DNA from 3 places in the Phyllobacterium sp. K27 genome. Region 2 is predicted to be linked to each of the others. Evidence: predicted binding sites of a transcription regulator. Region 2 holds the regulator's gene; each other region holds the start of a gene.
What was found. The regulator PhoB, encoded in region 2, activates phosphate uptake and scavenging genes when phosphate is short. The targets are predictions, from matches to a motif close to TGTCATNNANCTGTCAT.
Positions count from the first base shown of each region.

Region 1: the regulator PhoB is predicted to act here: its motif matches at 1,901-1,917, upstream of ACYJL1_RS13350 (RNA degradosome polyphosphate kinase).
Region 3: the regulator PhoB is predicted to act here: its motif matches at 3,606-3,622, upstream of ACYJL1_RS07885 (BtaA family protein).

Region 1 covers NZ_CM139240.1:2,690,968-2,699,052, reverse strand. Annotated here, with positions in the region: gene ACYJL1_RS13365 (hypothetical protein) at 15-176, shown strand; gene ACYJL1_RS13360 (FAD-dependent monooxygenase) at 285-1,580, opposite strand; gene ACYJL1_RS13355 (zinc-finger domain-containing protein) at 1,577-1,822, opposite strand; gene ACYJL1_RS13350 (RNA degradosome polyphosphate kinase) at 2,061-4,196, shown strand; gene ppx (exopolyphosphatase) at 4,255-5,766, shown strand; gene ACYJL1_RS13340 (serine hydrolase domain-containing protein) at 5,970-7,031, shown strand; gene ACYJL1_RS13335 (DMT family transporter) at 7,032-7,952, opposite strand.
Region 2 covers NZ_CM139240.1:795,538-803,622, forward strand. Annotated here, with positions in the region: gene ACYJL1_RS03895 (PstS family phosphate ABC transporter substrate-binding protein) at 1-871, shown strand, start outside; gene pstC (phosphate ABC transporter permease subunit PstC) at 962-2,335, shown strand; gene pstA (phosphate ABC transporter permease PstA) at 2,328-4,067, shown strand; gene pstB (phosphate ABC transporter ATP-binding protein PstB) at 4,082-4,897, shown strand; gene phoU (phosphate signaling complex protein PhoU) at 4,921-5,649, shown strand; gene phoB (phosphate regulon transcriptional regulator PhoB) at 5,666-6,352, shown strand; gene ACYJL1_RS03925 (ABC transporter ATP-binding protein/permease) at 6,362-8,085, opposite strand, start outside.
Region 3 covers NZ_CM139240.1:1,627,777-1,635,861, forward strand. Annotated here, with positions in the region: gene ACYJL1_RS07870 (lytic murein transglycosylase) at 1-542, opposite strand, end outside; gene ACYJL1_RS07875 (glycoside hydrolase family 25 protein) at 656-1,474, opposite strand; gene ACYJL1_RS07880 (class I SAM-dependent methyltransferase) at 1,585-2,244, opposite strand; gene ACYJL1_RS07885 (BtaA family protein) at 2,248-3,513, opposite strand; gene ACYJL1_RS07890 (HlyD family secretion protein) at 3,682-4,722, opposite strand; gene ACYJL1_RS07895 (MFS transporter) at 4,727-6,370, opposite strand; gene ACYJL1_RS07900 (MarR family winged helix-turn-helix transcriptional regulator) at 6,376-6,822, opposite strand; gene ACYJL1_RS07905 (GNAT family N-acetyltransferase) at 6,890-7,411, opposite strand; gene ACYJL1_RS07910 (hypothetical protein) at 7,587-7,943, shown strand; gene ACYJL1_RS07915 (TerB family tellurite resistance protein) at 8,065-8,085, shown strand, end outside.

The sequences.
Region 1 (8,085 bases), 1.5 Mb from region 2:
AGAGGATTGAGATAATGGCTATTGATGTTTTTTCCTTGATGTTTTGGATGACAGTTATTGGTTTTATGGCGATACTGCTAGCTACGTATGAATCGGATAAAATTCAAAAGAGTACCGACGAACGACTTGCCGAAATTGCTAAAGAATTGAAGCGTCGAGTTACGCCCGCCGAATAGCTGCTGAGAACCGCTTTTATAACATAAAGCCAGTCCAGCTATGACCATGATGCATGCTATTGCATGCAAGCCCGTTTGGGCGAACGTATAGCAAGCCTGTTTGGGCGCTCATGACCCTCGCTTCGGCGAGGGTTTTTGTATTTGGCTCTCATCATCATACCCGTAAAGCCAATCCAGCCCTTCGATAAACTTCTCAGCCGGGCGCTGACGCATGATCATATTGCGTGCCATGGCGATCGGGCCTTTGGCACGATAGGCGAGGTGGTTCAGCGCTCCGCGCCGCACAACTGCCTTGATGCGTTTACTGCGTTGCTGGTCAAATGCCGCTAGAGCCGCTGGCCACCCTGCGACATCTTCATCCAAAGCGGATGCCAGCGCCCATGCATCCTCGATAGCCATTGCGGCCCCCTGCGCTGCATAAGGCGTCATCGCGTGGGCGGCATCGCCGATCAGCACGAGGCGATCCTTTATCCGGTAGCGACATTTTCGCAACTCAAACAACGGCCAGGAAGTCCAGGGTCTTCCCGCCAGCATGATTTCGCGAATGCCCGGATGCCAATGATTGAACTCGTGGATAAAATTCTGGCTTGGCGTTTCCGGCATTGCCCTGGCATCCCACCGCTGACCACCCCGGCGATCAGGGGTAACCGCGATGAAATTGAACATCTCTCCGGTGCGTATCGGATAGGCGACCAAGTGGGCGTTTGAGCCGGTCCAGGCGACCACATTGGTGCCCGGTGGCAATAAGGAGGCAAAGCTCTTCGGCAACTGGTCAGCCGCGACGGTCGAACGCCAGGCAATCGTCGATGTATAGCGCGCGCGTTCCGTATCGGACATGGCATTGCGCATACTCGACCAGACACCATCAGCACCCACAAGCAATGCCCCGCGATTTTCCTCGATGCGATCGTGATATTGAACGCGAACAATAATGCCATCTGCGTCAGGCCTGTACTGTGTCACGGCCGATTGCAGCTGGATGGCGATATTCGGCTGGCTTCTCGCTTGATCAAGCAGGGCATTTTGCAGATCGGCCCGGTGGCAGACAATATAGGGGGAGCCCCACCTCGTGCGTGCCACATCGCCAACGGCCAGCGAAAGCAGCATTTTGCCGCTTGAACCATCAGAAAGGCAAATTGCCTGCGGCTCAACCGAGGACAATGCCAATTGTTCGAGCACACCGACCCGCTGAAGTATCCGCGTTGCATTGGGCGAGAGCTGTACCCCGGCACCAGCTTCGGTCAGCTTTGCGCTTTTCTCAAATATCTGAACTTGAAAACCCTTGGCGCTCAGTGCGAGCGCCAATGTAAGTCCTGCAATACCAGCGCCTGCGATAATAATCTGGTCAGGATTGGGATCGCGCCTGTTTCGTTCGGTCTTTAGATCGATGAGCGATGCGTTCAAGCGGCCCTGTCCACATAGGTGCAACCTGCCGGGACGGTTTCGTCGGCATGAAGCGAAGCATCATACCGGTAGAGCGTGGAGCAGTAGGGGCAGACTTTCTCGTTGTCATCGCCCAGATCAAGAAACACATGCGGATGGTCGAAAGGCGGGTTGGCACCCACGCACATGAATTCCTTCACGCCGATGGCGATGGTCGCATGTCCTGCGCTGTTCTGGAAATGAGGGATGCTGTGGCCAGCCATGTTTCGCTCCTGAATCGTCATGCCAAATGCGCCTGTGCGGCATTTGACTTCTCTTTCTCTTCGGTTTGTATCATCCTGATTACGATTTCAAGACGATTGCTATCAAACTGTCAAAAGACTTGTCTATGGTGCGCGCATAAGTCCGCATTTTGCGGGGGAATTTTTTAGCTGGAGAATATTGATGAACGACCAATCGCCTACCATTCCGCAGCCCGTCGAGAAGGTGTCTCTGTCGGATATGCACACCAGCGTGGATCGTTTCGTCAATCGCGAATTCTCCTGGTTGCAATTTAATCGCCGTGTGCTCGAAGAAGCCCAAAATACGAACCAGCCACTGCTTGAGCGCCTGCGTTTCCTGTCTATTTCAGCTGCCAATCTGGATGAGTTCTTCATGGTGCGCATTGCCGGTCTTGCCGGGCAGGTACGCGAAAACGTCTCCAGTCGCAGTGATGATGGACGCACCCCGCAAGAACAGTTGGAATTCGTTCTTGAGGAAGTCGGCAAACTTCAGGTCGCCCAGCAGTTGCGTCTGGGTGCGCTACGAGATGAATTGATCAAGGAGAACATCGAGATCGTTCGGCCTGACCGTCTGACCAAGGCGGAACGGGATTGGCTGGAGGATCATTTCCTCGAAACCATCTATCCTGTGCTGACCCCACTTGCCATAGATCCGGCGCATCCTTTTCCGTTTATCCCAAATCTCGGCTTCACCATCGCCATGCTGCTCAACCGCAGCACGGATAACCGCCCGATGACAGCGCTCCTGCGTCTTCCGCAGGCGCTCAAGCGCTTCATCCAGATACCGGATGATAGCGGCCGTCACCGCTTCTTGTCCCTTGAAGATGCAATCAGCCTTTTCACCGGGCGGCTTTTCCCCGGCTATGAGGTCAAGGGGGCCGGCACATTCCGCATCATCCGCGACAGCGATATTGAAGTTGAGGAAGAGGCGGAAGATCTGGTCCGATTGTTCGAAAGCGCCTTGAAGCGCCGCCGCCGCGGTCAAGTGATCCGTATCGAGTTCGATGATGAAATGCCCGAATCCCTGCGCAGCTTTGTCGCCACCGAACTGGGTGTGCCGGATAACCGAATCAGCGTGCTTGGTGGTCTGCTTGCCCTGAACATGATTTCGGAAATCGTCAGTATTCCACGACCGGATCTGAAATTTGTTCCCTATAATCCGCGCTTTCCCGAACGTGTGCGCGAACATGGTGGCGACTGCTTTGCAGCGATCCGCGAGAAGGACATTATCGTCCACCATCCTTACGAATCATTCGACGTCGTGGTGCAGTTCCTGCGTCAGGCCGCCGCCGATCCGGATGTCGTTGCAATCAAGCAGACGCTCTACCGGACCTCAAATGACAGCCCCATCGTGCGTGCGCTGATTGATGCCGCTGATGCGGGCAAGTCGGTCACTGCCTTGATCGAATTGAAGGCACGCTTCGATGAAGAGGCCAATATTCGCTGGGCACGCGATCTGGAACGCGCGGGCGTACAGGTCGTATTCGGCTTTATCGAGCTGAAAACCCATGCGAAAATGTCGCTGGTCGTGCGACGCGAAGAGAGCAAGCTGCGCAGTTATTGTCATCTGGGCACCGGCAATTACCACCCGATCACTGCCAAGATTTATACCGATCTGTCATTCTTTACTTGCGAGCCGTCAATCGGCCGCGATGTGGCGCAAATCTTCAACTACATTACAGGCTATACGCCGCCTTCCGGCGAGATGAAGATCGCTGTTTCGCCGATTACGCTGCGCCCTCGTATTCTTCAGCATATTGCCGAAGAAATTGCCCACGCCAAGGCTGGCCGTCCTGCCTCGATCTGGATGAAGATGAATTCGCTGGTTGATGCGAAGATTATCGATGCACTTTATGAAGCGAGCGCCGCCGGTGTGGAGATTGATCTTGTCGTACGCGGCATTTGCTGCCTGCGTCCGCAGCTGCCGGGCCTTTCGGAGAATATTCGGGCAAAGTCTATTGTAGGGCGCTTCCTTGAACACAGCCGTATTTTCTGTTTTGGCAATGGCAAACCACTCCCATCGGAAGGTGCTCTGGTCTATTTTGGCTCAGCTGATATGATGACCCGCAATCTCGACCGCCGTGTCGAAACTTTGGTGCCGATCACCAATCCAACTGTGCATCAACAGGTTCTTTCACAGATTATGCTGGCAAACCTTCTCGACAACCAGCAGAGTTATGAGCTACTTGCAGATGGAACTTCGCGGCGGATCTCTCCTGCCGACGGGGAGGATGCTTTTAATGCGCAGGAATATTTCATGACCAATCCCAGCCTTTCGGGCCGCGGCAAGTCGCTGAAATCTTCTGCACCTCGTTTAATTGCCCATCGCAAGCGGAAAGCGGCGAAAGAAAAATGAATTTGATTGAGACTATCCCTGTTGGCTGCCGATATACCGGTCCGGGAACCCAGACTGTATGATATCCGCAGCACAGGGACGTGTGCAGGGACGCAGACCGGCCGCTGTCATCGACATTGGTTCGAATTCCGTGCGTCTTGTGGTTTACGAAGGCGTCACACGTTCACCCACAGTTCTTTTCAACGAAAAGATATTGTGCGGTCTCGGCAAAGGACTGGTCAAAACCAAAAAGCTGAACGCCAAAGCTGTGCAGAGCGCTTTACGCGCGCTTCGCCGGTTTCGCGCGCTGGCCGAACAGGCGGGGGCGGTATCGCTTGACGTGCTTGCCACCGCGGCAGCACGGGAAGCGGAGAATGGCTCGCAATTTATTCAGGAGGCCGAAGCCATCCTGAAGGAGCCGATCAAGGTTCTGTCGGGGCGGGAAGAAGCCTATTATTCAGCGCTTGGCATCATTTCCGGCTTTCATGATCCGGATGGCATTGCAGGCGATCTGGGTGGCGGCAGTCTTGAACTTGTCGACGTCAAAGGCCGCAAAATCGGTGACGGCATTACCCTGCCGCTCGGTGGCCTGCGCCTGCAGGATATGTCTGACGGCGATCTGACCGAGGCGCTGAGCATCGCCCAGAAAACGCTCGGTACGGCCAAGCTTCTTGCCAATGGCAAGGGCAGGGCTTTCTACGCAGTTGGAGGAACGTGGCGAAACCTTGCCAAGCTGCATATGAGCGCGGAGCATTATCCGCTGCATGTCATGCACCATTACGAAATTCCGTTTGAGGAAGCCCAGCGCTTCCTCAAACGTGTTGCTGTCGGTGATGTAGACACCATGCGCGGCATTGAGGATGTCTCGAAAAACCGCCGTGCGCTTTTGGCTTATGGAGCCATTGCGTTGCTTGAAACGATCAAGATCATGAAGCCATCGAAAATTGTCTTTTCGGCACTTGGCGTTCGTGAGGGTTTTCTCTATTCGCTGCTGCCTGAGGGCGAGCAGTTGAATGATCCACTCATTTCTGCCGCCGAAGAACTGGCCACGCTGCGTGCGCGTTCGCCCGCTTATGCGCGTGAGCTTGCCGATTGGAGTGGAGAGGCTTTCGCCGCACTTGGCTATAAAGAAACCGACGATGAGAAGCGCTACCGGCGGGCGGCGTGCCTGATTGCAGATATCAGCTGGCGGGCTCACCCCGATTATCGTGGCAGCCAGGCGCTGAACATGATTTCCAACGCTGCCTTTATCGGCATTGATCATCCGGGCAGGGCGTATATAGCGCTTGCCAATTTCTTTCGTCATGAAGGTGTTGCCAACAGCGTTCCGGATCCGGAACTTGCAGCCATAGCCAGCCCACGTTTGTTGGAGTTCTCGCGTCTGCTGGCTGCCATCATGCGGATCACCTATCCATTTTCGGCTTCAATGTCCGGTGTCGTTCCTCATCTTTCGTGGAAAAACACATCCGAGGGCATAAGCCTCGTTGTGGACAAGTCGAAAGCTGATCTCATCGGCGACGTGACCGAAGGGCGCTTGCAGCAATTGGCGAAGCTCACCGGCAAGACGCTTAAAATAGAAGTTGGCAAGTAACCTTGTTCAGCACGCCGCCTCTACCTGCGAAGCGTCTTCAGCGAATTACGCCAGAACGAGCGAACCAGCGACAATAAAACCCGCCGCCAGATTACGCCTGGCCATTGGCTTGAGAGCCGCTTTGGGGCTTTACTGGTGTATAATCACACGCATGTGAGCGAAGTTGAGTTGCTGTACCGCTTTGTGCTCGTCAAAGTCGGTGCATGAAAACCTATCCGGTTAGCCGTCGCAGCTTCATCTTGGCCATCCTTGCGGGTGGAGCGGGTGCTTTGGCACCGTCCATCTCCTTTGCACAAGCACCAGGCAAAGCGGCGGCTTTGGATAGCGTTGCGACAAGCCAGATCATTGAATTGGCTTCGTCTTTTCCCGCGCTTCAGACGATGATTGTTTATGCTGGAGGGAGAACCCAGATCGAGCATCGCTTTCACGGACCCGCCCCGGATCGTCCCGTCAATGTCAAATCTGTATCCAAGACCATTATTGCGACCTTGGCTGGCATAGCCATTGAGCGCAAAGTCTTTTCCGGACTGGACGAGCCTGTTGCGCCGCTCTTGTCGAATAAACTGCCGCAGAATCGCGATCCTCGGCTGGCGCGGGTGACACTCGGTAATCTGCTTTCCATGCAAGCCGGATTGGAGCGAACTTCAGGACCCAATTATGGCCGCTGGGTCGAGAGTTCTGATTGGGTACGCTATGCACTTGCCCGCGATTTCGTCGATGAGCCGGGCGGGCGCATGCTTTACTCAACAGGTAATTCGCATCTCGTATCGGCGATGCTGACACGAAAGACGGGCCGCACGACATTGCAGATTGCCCGAGACTGGCTGGGCGAACCGCTGGAAATCAATATTCCATCCTGGCCCCGCGATCCGCAGGGTATTTATTTTGGCGGCAATGATATGGAATTGTCGCCGCGTGCCATGCTCGCCTTTGGCAAGATGATTCTTGAAAAGGGAAAGAGCGGCGGCAAGCAAATCGTACCAGCTGCCTGGATCGAAGAATCATGGAAGCCTCGAACCAACTCGCCATTTACCGGTGATAGCTATGGTCTGGGCTGGTTCATTTCCTATCTGCCGGATGGCAAGCCGTTCTATTACGCTTGGGGTTATGGCGGCCAGATGATCTATGTTGTGCCTCATATTTCCGTGGTGGCGGTAATGACCTCAAACACGGCAGCGCCTTCCGGCCGCTCCGGCTATGTGCGTCAACTGCACGACCTTTTGACCACCCGGATTGTCCCGGCAGCGGAAGCTGCCATAGGCTGATCAGGCGGGCGTGGAAGCCATCTTCTTGCGCGATGGTAGGGTCATGGCGGCAACGCCTATCACAACAAACACAAGTCCAAGCCAAGCGGTTGAGGCCAGCGTTTCACCAAGGAAGATTATGCCGATCCCTACACCGATCGGAACGCGCAAATAAGCCTGCGATGTTGTGCTGACCGAGCCAAGTGTATGGATCAGCCGGAAGTAGATGACAAAGGCGAGGGCGGTGGAAAATACAGAGAGACCGAGTAGCGCGACGATCGAGTCAGCCGATGGCGCAATGTTCCATGGCTGATCCACAATCAGGCTGATCGGAATAAGTATCACTGCGCCGCAAATCATTGAGCCGGCAGCAGGCATCATCGGATCAAGCCCTTTGAAGCCTCGCCCGAATATCGCAGCTGTTGCATAGGAGATTGTCGCAGCCACAATTGCCAGTTGCGCCACCAGTTCCTTGCCGATGCCCTGAAATGCTTCCATGCCGATAATCAGGCTGATCCCGACAACACCGGCAATTGTCCCGAAAAGCTTGCGGGTTGTCACCGCTTCATGCCGTGTAATGAGCACTGTCAGCAGAAATGCGAAAATCGGCGTGGTCGAATTGAGAATAGTCGCCAGTCCGGCATTTACGGTCTGCTCAGCCCACGCAATCAGGGTGAAGGGGACAACACTGTTGATGCAGGCTTGAACAAAAAAACGCTTCCAGATCGCCGGATCTTTTGGCAGTGACAGCCCACGCATTCTAATAATCGCCAGCAACAGAACTCCGGCGATCAATGTTCGCGCTGCTATGAAGGTGATGGGCGGAATGGTTTCAACACCGATTCTGATGAATGTATAGGAAGCACCCCATAAAGTTGCAAGAACAGCAAGGAGCGCAACCTCTTTGGCGAAGGAAGGTGTGGGGGTAGACGAAGCGGTCATGTTTTCACTTTCGCGGCATGGATCATGATGATGATCAATGCCCTGAATCCTCGCCTGATGCTTCGATGAGAGCCGAACTATTAAAACTCAATATAGCCGATTGGCGCAATTGAGAGATTTGCAAGAAAACAGC
Region 2 (8,085 bases):
AACCGGCACGGGCGGCGGCATGAAGCTTTTTTGTGGCGGTGTTGGTGAAAACTTCCCGGATGCAACCAATGCATCCCGCGCAATCAAGAAGAGCGAATTTGCCGATTGCGAGAAGAATGGCGTCAAGGACATTGTTGAAATTCTCGTAGGCTATGACGGTCTGACCGTTGCTCAATCGAAGGCCGGCGCTCCTCTGAAGCTTTCGCGCAAGAACTTCTTCCTCGCTCTTGCCAAGGAAGTTCCCGGTGATGACGGCAAGCTCATTGCCAACCCTTACAAGAACTGGTCAGAAATTGATCCTTCATTGCCTAATGAGAAGATCGAGGTTCTTGGCCCGCCTCCAACATCCGGTACACGCGATTCCATGCATGAGCTTTTCATGGAAGCTGGTGCGCTTGAAATTCCTGCTCTGAAGGAATTGAAAGGCAAAGACTCCAAGGCGTTCGATATTGTCTGGAAGTCGCTTCGTGAAGATGGTGCCTATGTTGAAGCAGGCGAGAACGACAATGTGATCGTTCAGAAGCTTGAAGCCAATCCAAAGGCATTTGGTGTGTTCGGCTATTCCTTCCTTGAAGAAAATGCATCGAAGCTGGCCGGCGTGTCAATCGATGGTGTCGTTCCGACTTTCGAAACAATTGCTGACGGTACATACAAGCCTTCACGTGAACTCTACGTCTATGTGAAAAAGGCCCATGTCGGCGTCATTCCAGGTCTGGACAAGTTCGCAGCTGAATACGTATCTGATGCTGCAAGCGGCGAAGAGGGTTACCTTTCCGAGAAGGGTCTTGTACCTCTGCCAGCCGAGCGCCATGCTGAAGCTGCAAAGGCTGTTCTGGCCATGGAGCCTATCAAGGGCGACGAGCTGAACTAAGCTTTTAAACGATGAATGGCGGCCGGCTATTTGCCCGGCTGCCATTCAAAAGCATTGAAGCCAAGCCTTGGATCTGGATCGGTAGGCCTTATGACCGCAGCATATTTCCTCATACTCGCGCTATTGACAGTCTCGCTGTTTCTGGTTGGGCGCCAAAGGGCGTCGTCGATCGCCGGAGCGGAACCTTCAACCCTCCATTCGCTTCCTTCCTATCACGGCATGTTTCTTGCGGCTTTGATCGCCTTGTCCATGCTTCTGGTTTATATCGTCGGAGCGCCGCTTGCCACTCGCTATGTCGAGGCGCGGGCACTTGCAGGCATTGACCCAGCGGCTGTTGCCGATAATCTTGGCCGAAGCTCGGTGTTTCGCGACATACATTCAATTCTTGCCGGCAATTATGCGGGCGCTGCTTCTCCCGAATTGACAAATGCCGCATCGGCCTATTCGAGCGCTGTCAGTCTTACGGGCTGGGTATTGTTGATTGGCGGCGTTGTCTTTGCGCTGGCTGCCGCAATGGTCGGCTTCCGCCTGATCGGGCCGGAGTTCCGCGCACGCAACAGCGTCGAACGTTTGATCAAATATGTCCTGCTGGCCTGTTCGGCCGTCGCTGTCCTGACAACAGTCGGCATTGTTTTTTCCGTGGTCTTCGAGACCCTCCAGTTTTTTAGCAAAGTGTCGCCGATCGAATTCCTGTTCGGTCTGCATTGGTCACCGCAAACGGCCATGCGCGCCGATCAGGTTGGTTCATCCGGTGCCTTTGGTATCGTGCCGCTGGTCGTGGGTACATTGCTCATTACCGTGATCGCGATTGCAGTCGCTGGTCCGCTGGGACTGTTTGCAGCGATCTACATGGCTGAATATGCCAGCCCACGCACGCGTGCCATTGTAAAGCCTATTCTTGAAATTCTGGCAGGCGTGCCGACCGTGGTGCTCGGCTTCTTCGCGGCTTTGACGGTCGCGCCCTTCATTCGCGGATGGGGTGAAACCTTCGGCCTGTCGGTTTCGTCGGAATCGGCGCTCGCTGCCGGGCTTGTCATGGGTATGATGATTATTCCCTTCGTGTCGTCTCTTTCGGACGATGTGATCAATGCTGTGCCTCAAAGCCTGCGCGATGGTTCCTATGCCATGGGCGCAACAAAGTCTGAAACCATCAAGAAGGTCATCCTCCCCGCCGCTTTGCCGGGCATTGTGTCGGCATTCATGCTGGCAATTTCCCGTGCGGTCGGCGAGACGATGATCGTGGTCATGGCGGCCGGACTGGCGGCCAATCTCACATTCAATCCACTCGAGGCGGTTACAACCTTTACCGTGCAGATCAAGACGATCCTCGTCGGCGATCAGGAATTCGACAGTGCCAAAACGCTCTCGGCTTTCGCTCTCGGCTTCGTGCTCTTCTTCTTCACGCTCGTCCTCAACTTCATCGCGCTCCAGATCGTCAAGAGATATCGGGAACAATATGACTGACATCACCATATCCAACGGCATTCCCGTTACCGACTACCCACGCGATGCATTGATCAAGAAGCGTTACCGCGCGGAGCGGCGCTTCAAGCTCTATGGGATCGCAGCAATTATCCTGACGGCACTGTTTCTCTCGGTCGTTCTTCTCGATGTTCTGTTCAAGGGCCTGCCTGCCTTTTCAGAATATCGGGTTGATCTGAAGGTCACCGCCGATCAGGCCCTGCTGGATCCGCAAAATACCCGTGATCCTGTGACGCTTCTTGCCGGCAATTACGACAAGATCATTCGCGATGCATTGGCTGCACAGTTTCCGGATGTTTCGACCCGCACTGAACGGCGCGCGCTGAACGGTTTGCTCAGTTCGGGCGCATCGGATGATTTCCGGCGGATGATTTCCGGCAACCCCTCGCTGATCGGTCAGGAAGTAACCGTGCCTGTTCTGCTTTCGGATGATGCGGACCAGTTTCTCAAAGGGTATCAGACATCTGAAATCGTTCTGGAGGGAGCGGGGACGCTTTCCCAGACCCTGGACGGCGAGACCTATTCGCTACGCTCGACGGGGGATGACTTCTCCAAGGCATTTGAGGAAATACAGGGCTTCCTGTTCGGGCGGCTCGAGCGGTTGACGACGGAATCAGCACGTCTTGAAAAACTGATTCCGGGCCTTGATGCCGATGCGGCAGGCAGGCTGCAAAATCAGATCGATTCGATCAAGGCTGAGGCGCAGATACTCAATGCACGTATCACAGATGCCAATGTCGCGATTGAACTTGATGAAAGGCTGCCAAGTCTGCTTGTCAACGTCAATGGCGGAACAATCAAAGCAAGCCAGATCAGCCCCGCAGGTATTGATGGTATCAAGCTTATAACGCCCAAGAGCGCCGAAGCGGCTGCCCCCGGCAGCTGGTCCATGCTGACGCTTGTCACGCCGGAATCCAACCGCCGCGTGCAGGACCAGGCTGCAGTCTGGCTCACAAAGATGAAGTCCGATGGCTTGGTGGAACGCGCTTTCGCCACCCGCTTCTTCACTTCGGGTGACTCGCGTGAGCCCGAACTTGCAGGTATCCGCGGTGCCCTCACCGGAACGCTCTGGACGCTTGCCGTGACGTTGCTGCTCTGCCTGCCGCTGGGTGTTGGTGCCGCCATATATCTTGAAGAGTTTGCTCCCAAGAACCGCGTGACAGAGATCATTGAAATCAACATCAACAATCTTGCTGCCGTGCCATCGATTGTCTTCGGTCTGCTCGGACTGGCAATGTTCCTGAACTTCTTTGATCTTCCGCGTTCCGCGCCACTGGTCGGTGGTCTGGTTCTCGCCCTGCTGGTGATGCCGACAATCATCATTGCATCACGCGCCGCTCTCAGGTCGGTTCCGCCTTCAATCAAAGAGGCGGCGCTGGGCGTCGGGGCATCGCATCAGCAGGCCATATTCCACCATGTGCTGCCTCTGGCCATGCCCGGTATCATGACCGGCACAATTATCGGCATGGCGCATGCGCTGGGGGAAACAGCTCCCTTGCTGATGATCGGCATGGTTGCGTTTATCGTCGATATTCCTGGCGGCATAACGGACGCCTCGACGGTGCTTCCCGTGCAGATTTATCTGTGGTCCGATCTTCCTGAAGTCGCCTTCCAGGCAAAGACCGCAGCAGCCATTCTGGTGTTGCTGGTATTCCTATTCGTGATGAATGCTGCGGCGATCATGCTGCGCCGACGTTTTGAACGTCGCTGGTAATGAGGTACAAGGACATGAACATGTTATCCGAAGTCGATGTGGAAAAGAAATTGCACAATTCCTCGAACCAGCCTGCGATAAAGATGAAGGGCGAAGACGTCTCTGTATTTTACGGAGCCAAACAGGCGCTCTTCGGTGTCAATCTCGATATCAGGGAAAAGGAAGTCACGGCGCTGATCGGACCGTCAGGTTGCGGTAAGTCAACATTCCTGCGTTGCCTGAACCGCATGAACGACACGATTTCGACCTGCAAGATCACTGGCAATATTACCCTCGACGAGCGTGATATCTATGATCCGAAGATCGATGTGGTTCAGCTGCGCGCCCGGATCGGCATGGTGTTCCAGAAGCCGAATCCATTCCCGAAGTCGATCTTCGAAAATGTTGCCTATGGGCCGCGCATTCACGGTCTGGTCAAAAACAAGAGTCATCTTGACGAAATCGTGGAAAAGAGCCTGCAACGCGCCGGTCTCTTCGCGGAAGTGAAAGACCGTCTGCATGAATCCGGCACTGGCCTTTCCGGTGGCCAGCAGCAGCGTCTTTGCATCGCCCGCGCCATTGCGGTCAGCCCTGAAGTGATCCTGATGGACGAGCCTTGCTCGGCGCTTGATCCTATTGCCACGGCGAAGGTCGAAGAACTGATCGACGAACTGCGCCAGAACTACACGATTGTCATCGTCACACACTCAATGCAGCAGGCGGCGCGTGTCTCGCAACGCACGGCAATGTTCCATCTTGGCAACATTGTTGAAGTCGGCGACACGGAAATGATGTTCACCAGCCCTACCGAAAAGCGCACGCAAGACTATATTACCGGACGTTTCGGTTGATCTCACGGGAAGAGGCTCAGACAATGACTGACACAGCACAACACACCGTCCGTTCCTATGACGATGAATTGAAGTTTCTGACCCACAAGATTGCAGAAATGGGCGGACATGCGGAGCGCATGGTCGAACAGGCTGTGTCGGCCATGGTCAACTCAGACAATGCGCTTGCGCAACGCGTAATCTCTGACGATCTCATTCTCGATGCCGGTCAGCGCGAGATTGATGAGAAGGCGATCACCATTATCGGCAAGCGTCAGCCAATGGCGATTGATCTGCGCGAAGTGATCGGCACGATCCGCATTTCGTCTGATTTGGAACGCATCGGCGATCTGGGCAAAAACATCGCCAAGCGCGTTGTTGCTGTCAATGATACGCGGCAGACGCTTTCAGTCTATCGGGGCTTGCAGACCATTGCAGAGCTGGCATTGACACAACTTAAAGATGTGCTCGATGCATATGCCACACGCTCGGTAGCACAGGTGAACATTGTTCGTGAACGCGATGACGAGATTGATGCGCTCTACACATCGCTGTTCCGGGAACTCCTGACTTACATGATGGAAGATCCGCGCAACATATCCGCTTGCACGCATCTTTTGTTCTGCGCCAAGAATATCGAACGTATCGGCGACCATGCGACCAATATCGCCGAAACGGTCTATTACATCGTGACAGGTACACAGCTTCCGGCGGAACGCCCGAAGGAAGACCAGTCACATACCGTTATTCTTGATGAGCCAGTAACACCATAATTGCCGGAAGCAGATCATGCCTATAGCTCCCAGAATCACAGTCGTTGAAGATGAAGATGCCCTCAGTGTTCTCCTGCGTTACAATCTGGAAGCAGAGGGTTACATTGTCGAAACCATCAGCCGTGGTGACGAAGCCGAAATAGCCTTGCGCGAAAAAGTGCCTGATCTGCTAATCCTCGACTGGATGCTACCGGGGCTTTCGGGCATTGAACTTTGCCGCCGTCTTCGCGCCCGCCGCGAGACGGAAATCCTGCCGATCATCATGCTGACAGCGCGCGGCGAAGAAAGCGAGCGTGTTCGCGGACTTTCGACGGGTGCGGATGATTACATGGTCAAGCCTTTCTCGACACCGGAATTGCTGGCACGCATCAAGTCGATGCTGCGCCGGGTCAATCCAAGTCTTCTGTCGCATGTGTTGAGCTTTGGCGATCTGAAGCTTGACCGCGAACAGCACCGCGTTTTCCGCAAGGAGCGCGAACTGAAGCTGGGGCCAACCGAATTCCGCCTGCTGGAGTTTCTGATGCAGTCACCGGGCCGGGTATTCTCGCGCGGTCAGCTTCTCGATAATGTCTGGGGTGCGGATATTTATGTCGATGACCGCACGGTAGACGTGCATGTTGGTCGTCTGCGCAAGGCAATCAATATTGGCCGGTCGCTTGATCCGATCCGTACTGTGCGCGGCGCAGGTTATTCCTTCGGATAGGATCAGGACCTATTCGGCTGCAACCAGTGGGAAGCTTGTTGCTGGTAGCGGAGCTGGCTCGGCCAGTGTCTCGAGAAGTGGTCGCTGGGTGGCTTCGCCGTCGCTGATCTCGAGAATATGCGAGTAGAAGTTTTCGCCGGAAACCGAGCGGGGCGCCTCGATCTCATGCATCACACTGATAACGGTCGTCCCGGCGCAATGATCCTTGATGGCTTGATGGAAGGCGATCTTGGAATCCGGATCCAGCGCGCCGGTTGCTTCGTCCAAAAACAGAACTGCAGGCTTATGCAGGAGAATTCGGGCAAGCACCAGTTTCTGCTTCTGGCCTCCGGACAAAAGCAGGTCCCATGAGGTGCCGTCACGGCTTTCATCGAGAAGATTTTCGATAAAATCGCCCATGCCGGCGCGATGCAAGGCAGCAGCAACGGATGCATCGTTGAAGTGATTTTCATCCATGGGAAGGCATACGAGCTGTTTCAGCGAGACACCGGGAAGCTTGACCTCCTGGGCCGCATACATTGTAGCAGCATCCTTCGGGTAGAAGATTTCACCTCGGCCATAACCCCAAAGCCCGTTCATCGCTTTCAGCAAACAGGTTTTGCCACTACCGGAATCGCCCTTGATATAGGCCCATTGGCCCTTGCGTAACCGCATATTCGCAAGGGTGAGAAAAGGCTTGGCCTCGCTGTCACGATGCATCAGCTCAAGACCGCGAACGGAGACGCCAAAGGCCTCGTGCTGTGTTGCAAATTTGAACGCGCTGATGCCAGTAGAACGATAATATTCCGATGGGTCTCTAACACGCTCGACAGCCTGCGCCAACTCAGTGACGCGCCGTGCATTTGCCTTCAAGTTGGCAATTGCGGGCATGACCTGGATAAACCATGAGCATTCATTGATCATCGAACCGACAAGCTCAGAGCCGGTAATATAATTCTTGAAGCTGATCGTATTGCCCATATAGGGCAGAAGGCCGGGGATATAGGCGATGACACGGGCAGAGAAGAAATTGTATATCGACGTAAACGACATGTAGCAGGCATCGAACACATTGAAGCGCGCCCAGTTGTTATCGACGCTTGTGTAGAGCTTGCCATTCAATGATTTTTGAACACCCTCACCATTGGCTGCGGCAACCTGAAAGCTGCGGCGCAACAGTGTGGTCAGCTCACTTCGATAACTGCCTTCAGATTGCTGCATGGCCAAGGTGAGCTTTTCGAGCACGCGGCCGATACGCATCGCAATCCATGTGCTGATAGGCACATAGAGAGCGATCGCTGCAAAGGCCAGTGTGGCACTGCCATACTCGCCCAGAAAATCAAGGCCCGGAATTGGCGTTGAAAGCTCAATAAGCTTCTGGCCCACGAAAAGAATGGACATGGTGACACCGAGAACGCCCATGGCCAGCCCGATGGCACCGCCCGTCATACCCTTGATGGATTCTTGAATGCGCTGGTCGATGTTGTCCGGAGTCCGGTTTTCTGCGGCTGCCGAATTTCCCTGCTGCAAATGGTAATGTGTGTGCTGGTCATCAAGCAGAGCCTCGCCAAAACGGCCATTCAGCCAACCGCGCCATTTGCGATGCAACGTTGTCGACAAAAGGTGACGGATACCGATGAAACCAATTTCCTTGACCGCAACGATTGCAACCAGAATACCCGCATTTGCGAGGATCACATTGAGCGGATTGACAATAAAGGGGTCATGAATATCGACCAGCGAATTGATCAATT
Region 3 (8,085 bases), 830 kb from region 2:
TCCACGACACCCTTATCAAAAAGTTTGAGCAATGCGATCAATTGTGGGCGGAAAAGTTCCGGCCGACGACAATCGTAGGATAGAGTAAGGAGAGCATTGAGTGTATCAAAATCGCCCTGAACGGCGCCAAAATCAGTTTCTAATCCCCAAAAGGCGGAGATAACGGGGCCAGGTACGCCATATTCTGCCTCTGCCTTGGCAAAAGTATCAGCATATTTCTTCAGATTGGCAGCACCCTGCTTCAAGCGGTAATCAGCAACCATGCGCGATGAAAACGTCAAGAATGTCTGGCTGAACACGCCCTGCGCGCGGTCACGCTCCAGCACCTTGTCGTCCATTGACGCCTTGAACAGCTCGCTGATGCCCTTATCGCTGACGCCTGCGGCTTTCGCCTCGGCAATCAAGCCATTGAACCAAGGTTCAAGTTCGCCGCCACAAGCAGGTTTGGCAACAACAGGCTCTGCAGGTGCCACCTGGTCTAAAGCTTGAGCACTGGAAACGGCAAACAGACTGGTGACGATGGCGATGGATAGTTTCTTCATTGGGATCTCGTTGATGGCAGGCGCGTCAACAGCACGCACACTTTCCCTGCTAATGCACGATAACGGCCATTAGGTGAAGTCACAGAATAGAGAGAACCCCGGAACTCAAAGCTTTATCGGACTTTGTTGCGCGCCAGCCACTGTTTCCAAGCACTTTCGCTGCCGGCAAAAACATTGATATCAGCGTCTCCACGTATGCCGGAAATTGAACCGGTTCCGGTGTATTGCCAGAAGGTCCATGGGTGCGGGCCATATTTCTCATCGGGATGACCGGCAACGGAGCGAAGCCAGAACGGATAACCGGAGAGTTGTCGCAGATCATTATCGTCAAAGAAATCGACAGTGGTATAAATGATCGGGCGCTTGCCATAATGCCGTTCCACCATATCAATAAAGACGCGCATCTCTTTGCGAACGATTGAAGCGTTGGGCCTCAGCTTGCAGGTGGGCGAGGCAGAATTCCATTCCATATCGAGCACAGGCGGGAGGGCACCCGGATCGTTGGGTACATTGCGAATAAACCACCGGGCCTGATCAGCGGCTGAGCGGCAGAAATAGTAGAAGTGATAAGCACCGCGCGGAATGCCTTCGGACCTGGCGGCAGCCCAATTCTCTGCAAAGCGGTCATCAACCCGGTCACCGCCTTCAGTTGCTTTTATGAAGGCGAAAGATATGCGGCTTGATCGAACGGTCTGCCAGTCTATCGTGGATTGATATTTTGATACGTCCGTGCCGTGCACTGGATAATGCCAAGGCGTTTTTCCGGTCCAGTCATGGGGATCACTATCGCCATAACGTGGTGCTTTGACATTGCCGGATGGGGCATCCATCTGACGGCTAGCCGATGGTTTTTTGGCATCTGAAAAATTATAATCGACAGTTGTGCAGCCGGTGAGAAGAAGCGTCATGAAGGCGGCTACAAGGCGTTTCATATAAAGTTTTCCGCGGCTGGATCATTGGTCGGCATTGGTGCAAACTCACAGATGCACTATTATGCTTAACAGTTCATGAGCGACCGCGTTGGCACACATAAAATTGATAATTACGCGCCTTTCCGCCGGATGATCGTTATCCATGAAAACCCGCGGTAAAGCCGTTGTTTGTGCACTACAGCGTTGTTTTGCAGGCCAATGGCTTCAGCCACATCGAACAGATCATTGCGGGGCGTGACATGATACCAGTCCAACCACGTATAAAGCGCCTTTCGGGCAATGGTTGGCAAATCTGCCAGATCGCCGAAGTCCACAATATGGAGTGAGCCATTTGGGGCAAGGTGGCTTACTGCTTGCTCCACAACGGTTTGCCATTGCGGAATCATCGACACGGCGTAGGAGATGAAAATTCGGTCAAAATGCCGACGACCAAAAAGCAGTTGCGGATTAAACTCGGCTGCATCGGCGTAAGCAAGCTTGACCCGCTTGCCAATGCCCGCAGCTTCTATTTTCTTTTGGGCCGTCGCCAGCATTTCATGCGAAATATCAAGGCCGTAAAGGGAAGTCTTAGGATAGGCATCGCCGGTTAGAATGAGGTTTCGGCCCGTTCCACAACCAATCTCCAGGATGGAGCCTCGTTCTGGTGGATTAAGGCCGGCAATCATGGGATCGCGACCCAGTAGATAATATTTGCGCGTCGCATCATAAAAGTGCCGTTGATGCCGGTAGACGCGATCCATGAGAGGACCATGTTCGATCTTCGTAAACATGATTTAGCCTCTCAATGTATACAAATGAAATCCGCCATAGATCGAAGAGCGGTCGCGAGCATGAAGCGCTTTCGACTGTTCTTCGCTGTATTCCCACTGCGCTAGCGTTGCGTCATCAACACGGCCCGACAGAAGAGATGGCTCGGCAGCGGTACGGAAGATGACGCGCGCGCCGGGAGCGGCTGTGCGGGTGATCTCGGTCCAAAGCTCGTTAAGCTGTGTATCGTTCATCCAGTCCTGTGCATCCAGCAGTATGAAGCGATCCACCGAACCGGCAGGCTTCGCGCTCAGGAACTCTGTATATGACGCGTTGACGACACTCATTCGGCCAGCCCGCTCGCGCACCGCTTCAAAATTCTTGCGAGATAGATAAGGAGGTAGCGGGCCCGTCTCGGCATTGTCGCTGTAGCCCCGACCAAAGGCCTGCCACGCAAAATAATTTTCCGAAAGCGGAAAGCCGCAGGCGAGTTTTTCAAGGCGACCGCGCAATACCTTGGCCATATCGCCGTTCCCGGCTGTTGCCAGCGCGTCATATTGCTGGGGCGGAATGCCGAGGCCGAAAAGCGAGGATTTCCGCGCTGTCGCCCATCGGATCATACGTTTGTCGAAAAGTGGGGCGAGGGCGGTGTCGAAATAGACCCGCTGTTCGGCCAGCGTTGATGCTTTCAAAATATCTCGTGGATCAATGCCGTATAAACGGGCGACGCGGTGTCCCATACCAATAAACAGACCAAGCAAGCCATGACGATAAAGATCACGCGAAAAGATGGTGATGCGTCGGCGCCCGGAAAGCATCCGCTTTTCCCAATAGGCGCGGCTGGTTGCATCAAGATGTGGTTGAATGAAGCGCTCATAAGCCGTGAGGTTGGACTTGCTGTCGGCTGTTCCATAGAAGCGATAAAACGCATCATAATTGGGAAGATTGACGACCGCTGCAAGTTTAAGGCGGTTAAAGGCAACATGAGCTGTATTGAGATCAACGGCTTCGACACTTGCGGGATTGGCCGTGAGATAAGACATTGCGTTGCAGCCACCGGATGCAATTGTAACGATGTGATGGCCGGCGCGTATCTGCAGAGCCTCCATGTCAACTTCCGGGTCTTCCCAGATTTGCGGATAGACCAGTCCCTTGAAGACATGAGCAAATAATCTTTCGGATAATCCGGCACGTGACAGAAGCCGGTTTTGCCGAACAGCCCTGTTCAACTTTTCATTTTTGACATGCGGGCGAGGAGGCGGTGTATTTGCAGACTGTCGAGCAACTGGCATCCAAACGAATCCCCTTTATTGGAAATTCCTGCTCGCCTAGCATCCGCATGTAACAAGTCGGTGACGCTGCTGTGACGTATCGGATGAAGACCATGACAATTTGATTAAAATTTTACTGATAAGCGATTGGTTTTTGAATCGAAATGCATCGCCCAAGCTTTGCGGACTTCAGTGCTCAAATGGTTCGGTTTGCACCACGACCGACATTCCGGGCGCGAGATATTGTGCCAGATCCTGGCCAGGATCGACTGATATGCGCACAGAAATACGTTGCGCGACTTTAGTAAAGTTTCCGGTGGCGTTATCGGGTTTAAGTACGCTGAATTCAGAGCCAGCTGCGGGTGCAAAGCGTTCGACCTTGCCGGACAGGCTTTTGCGGTTGAGAGCATCTACTGTGAATGTGACCGGCTGCCCCAACGCAATCCTGCTCAGTTGGGTTTCCTTGAAATTGGCAATGATCCAGACATCACTGGGAACGATGGCCATCAGTTGCGTTCCTGCGCTGACATATTGCCCGAGCTTGACGCCAACCTCACCAAGCGTGCCATCACGTGGAGCTACGATCCGAGTGTTTGACAGATCAATGCTGGCCAACTCAACTGCCGCGTTTGCCCCAGCGACCGCTGCTTCCAGCGAACCACGGCTCACCTTGATGGTCTCAAGGTCCTGTTTGGAGACTTCAAGCGCTGCTTTAGCTTGGGTTACAGAGGCTTGGGCCTGTTCCAATGCTGTCTCACTCTGTTCCGCGTCGCTCTTTGTCAAAACGCCCTGACGAGCCAATGGTTCGATACGAGCCCAATTGGCTGCGGCGCGTCTCAATACAGCTTCGGCACTATCGAGTTGCGCCCGACTGGAGCCAATACGGGCTTCGGCGGCCCGCTGCTGCTGGGTTGAGTTGTCGAGGGCAGCCTGCTGACTGGCAAGGGTTGCTTTGGCCTGATCCAGCTTTTGAGCAAATATCCGGTCATCGATTTTTGCGAGGAGCTGACCCTGTTTGACCTTGTTATAATCCTGAACCGGGACATCGACGATATAGCCGCTCAACTGCGGACTTATGAGAGTGACATACCCCTTCACATAGGCATTTTCGGTTATCTCAATATCGCTCTGAAATGGCGGCAGCCTCCATGAGTAAAGAACAAGGGTGAGTCCCGCAATTCCAATGAGAATGGCAAAAATCGTTGCTGAATGACGCAAGTATTTTGACATGGAATCAACTCGTTTGAACGGTGAGGGACGGTGCTCGACGGCGCAGAAGTGCGCGGGCGGAGACGTGCGTTAAAAGGGCGATGAGTGCGAGGAGGGAAACGATGGCAATCAGCAAAAAGGCGTCGTTATAAGCCAGAATATTGGCCTCTCGCGTCGTCTGTTGAGTAAGCAAGGCAATGCCTTCGGCGTTCAACAAGTTACTGTCCGTAATCGCCCGGCTATAGGCTCCGGTCAATTGGCCAATTCGTTGCACTACAAGCGGGTCCGATAGGACGATGCTTTCGGCTAGAATATTGGAATGGAATTTCTCGCGTATCGTGATGAATGTGCCGAAAACCGCTTGCCCGAAGAGCCCACCAAGACTTTGAGTGGCCAGAAACACGATAATGAAGCTCAAAATATAGTTGGGCCCGCGCTTAAGCGCCGAGCTTAGTCCGACCGACATGGCTGGAGGCAGGAACAGCGCTGTCGCTGCCGCAATACAGGCCTGGCTGACATACATTTGCGCAGGGCGCGTGAGGTTCGTCGATTGGCTGTCCATATAGGAGCCGACAATCAGAAGCATCAATGCAACCGCATGGATTGCAGGCACTCTTTCCGGTGTCATTACAGCCGCACAGGAAAGTCCGGCTACAATCATGGCAGCCATGGAAATGATGTAGATCATGCTGATTTGATCGTTTAACAGGCCCAGATTCTGAAAGAAATTATTGGCAACAGCTGATTGCTCGGAGACGACAAGCCTGAAAAGGAGGATGGTTCCGGCAAAATGCACGATCTCTTTGCTGGCTATCCAGCGAATGTCGAGGAGCGGTTTCTCACGGTTAAGTTCGATGACGACAGCGGCCGTGATGGTTGTAATGGCAACGGCGAGAAGGGCGCCCAACCAAGGGGCTTCGAACCACCAATAGAGTCTGCCGGTAACAAGCGTCACGGCGATGCAACCGAAACCGATAGCGATCAGAAGATAGCTGACGATATCCAGTTTTTCGATGACTTTAGCCCTTGGTATCGGCGTTAGCGGCAAGAGATAGATGACACCGAAGGCAATGAGAGCGAGCGAAATTTCGAATGTATATAGTCCGCCCCATTGGCCGATATCCAACAGCGTCGGAGAAAGCAGGCGTGCCAAGGGCGATGCAAGCGAGATATTGGTCAGTACCAGACAAATCGCTATCGTCATCTTGCGCGCGGGTGTGAAAGCTTCAAGCATGTAAAGGAAGGCAAGGCTTGATAATGGAGCGGCGGCGATACCGCTTACAAAGCGAATGATGATTGCCGATTGTAAATCCGTAACGACCAGATGCAGCAGCGATACGAACACAAAAATTGCCAGACTCAATTGCGCAAAGTTTCTCAGACCATACTGATTTCTGATCTTGATAAGCGCGATCGACAGACTGACATTCGGTGCCATATAGGCAGCGATCAGCCAGGTTGTTTCGGTGGTTGTTGCTCCGAGATAGCCTTGAATCTGCGGGATATTGGTCGCAATCAGATTCATTCCAAGGCCTTGAGTCATCGATAGCAGTGTCGAGGCACCAATATAGGCTGCAGAACGAAGCGGGTGCATAGGCACGGGCGTAGCAGCAGCAGGTGGTTCGGTTCTGTTCGGATTAAAGCCAACAAATTCAGCTTCAGGAAGCATGCGATTCAGTCCTTCCCGTCAAGTTCGCTGATATTGCGGTTAACTGACTGAAGTACATCGATCGTTTTCTGCAAATCCCCATCAGCAATACCCGCCAGAACATCTGCGCGAAGCTTTTGAGCCAGATGATCGACCTTTTTTGCCAATGTTCTACCCGTGGGTGTGATATGAATTTCCTTGGCGCGCCGGTCACCGTCAGCTTCTTTCCGCTGAATGAATCCCTGATTCTCCAGACCATCGAGCAGCCGCACCATCGTGGGTGTTTCAATATCCAGCTCTTCTGCAAGCTCTTTTTGATTAAGCACTTCAAGCCGGTCCAGCAGCAGCAACGTTCTGGCTCTGGCCTGCGTCAGCCCCAATTTTTTCACGCGCGAATCAAAGTGCGTGCGCAGCTTCCGGCTGGCCCTACTTAGCTCATCTACAAAAATGAAATGCAAACCGCGATGCGTCATAAGATAGCCATATAATAAGTAGGTTGCTAATTATTAACACGCGATATAACCTCGAACGAATTGGATTTCAAGTTTCGAACTGATATTTAGCGCAAGTCGAGACGTAAAAGAGTTCGTCAGTGTAGGATTTGCCGCCAAAACGCAGAGCATCCTTCTCCACGCCGAACACTGTAAATCCCAGGCCAAGGTAAAGTGTGCGGGCTGAGATATTCGCAGCCATGACAGTTGCGTGCAGGGTATCGACATGATTGCGTGCATAGTCGATCACTGCCAGCGTCAGCCTTTTTCCGAGCTGATGTCCACGCCATCGTTCATGCACATAGACACCCCAAAGCTGCCCTTTGTGTTTTTGTTTCGTTTTGGGATTTACGGCGAAACCCGCAACGCCGACCAGCTCATTGTCAGCAAATGCACCAAAGACAGCGTTGGGCAAGGCGTCAAGACGACGTCCAATCTCGCTCAGGTCGAGATCAGCCTCTTCCTCAAAGCTTGAACCGAATGCTTCCGGTGTCGCTTTCAACCCGTATAAACGTAGTTGTTGGAATCGTTCCGTATCACTGCTGTTCAGCCTCCGGATAAGGGTTTCCATGCGCAAACTCCGAATGTTACATATTATTGACAGGCAAATGACGAATGTCGCCATGTTTACAAAGAGATATCCACATAAGAGTTGATTGAAAATAAAAATAGAACTCCATTCCGCCTTATTTCAGATAGAGTGGATGTGAGGGGCCACTTGAGTATCTAGGAGAGGATTAAAATAGATGAAGAATAAATTTGTTATCGCCTTGGCAACCGTGTCGTTGTTTGCTTTGGCTGGCTGTGGTGAAAGCGAGCAGAAGACGGAAACGCCACCTGCAACGACTGAGGCACCAGCTCCTGCGCCGGCACCAGCTCCCGCAGCAGTTGAACCAGCCAAGCCAATGACTGCTCAAGATGCGATGAAGACCATCAAAGAGCAGGCCGCAACCATGACTGCCGAGCAGAAGCAGGCTGCCGTCGAGACCGCCCGCACGGCAGCTGAAGAAGCTGCAAAAGCGGCGGGACAAACAGCCGATCAGGTTAAGGCCGCTGCCGATGCAGCTGAAAAAGCCATCAAGGATGCGCTTGGCGTTCAATAATATTCAATCAGCAAGCACGGCAGACCTTGTGTTTGCCGTACTTGCGCCCGTCAATGTCAAACAGTTTTGATGCGTGATTATCTCTCTCGCAATTGCGAAAAACTTTGAATAAAATAGAGCCATGTCTATTTGGCGCCGCATC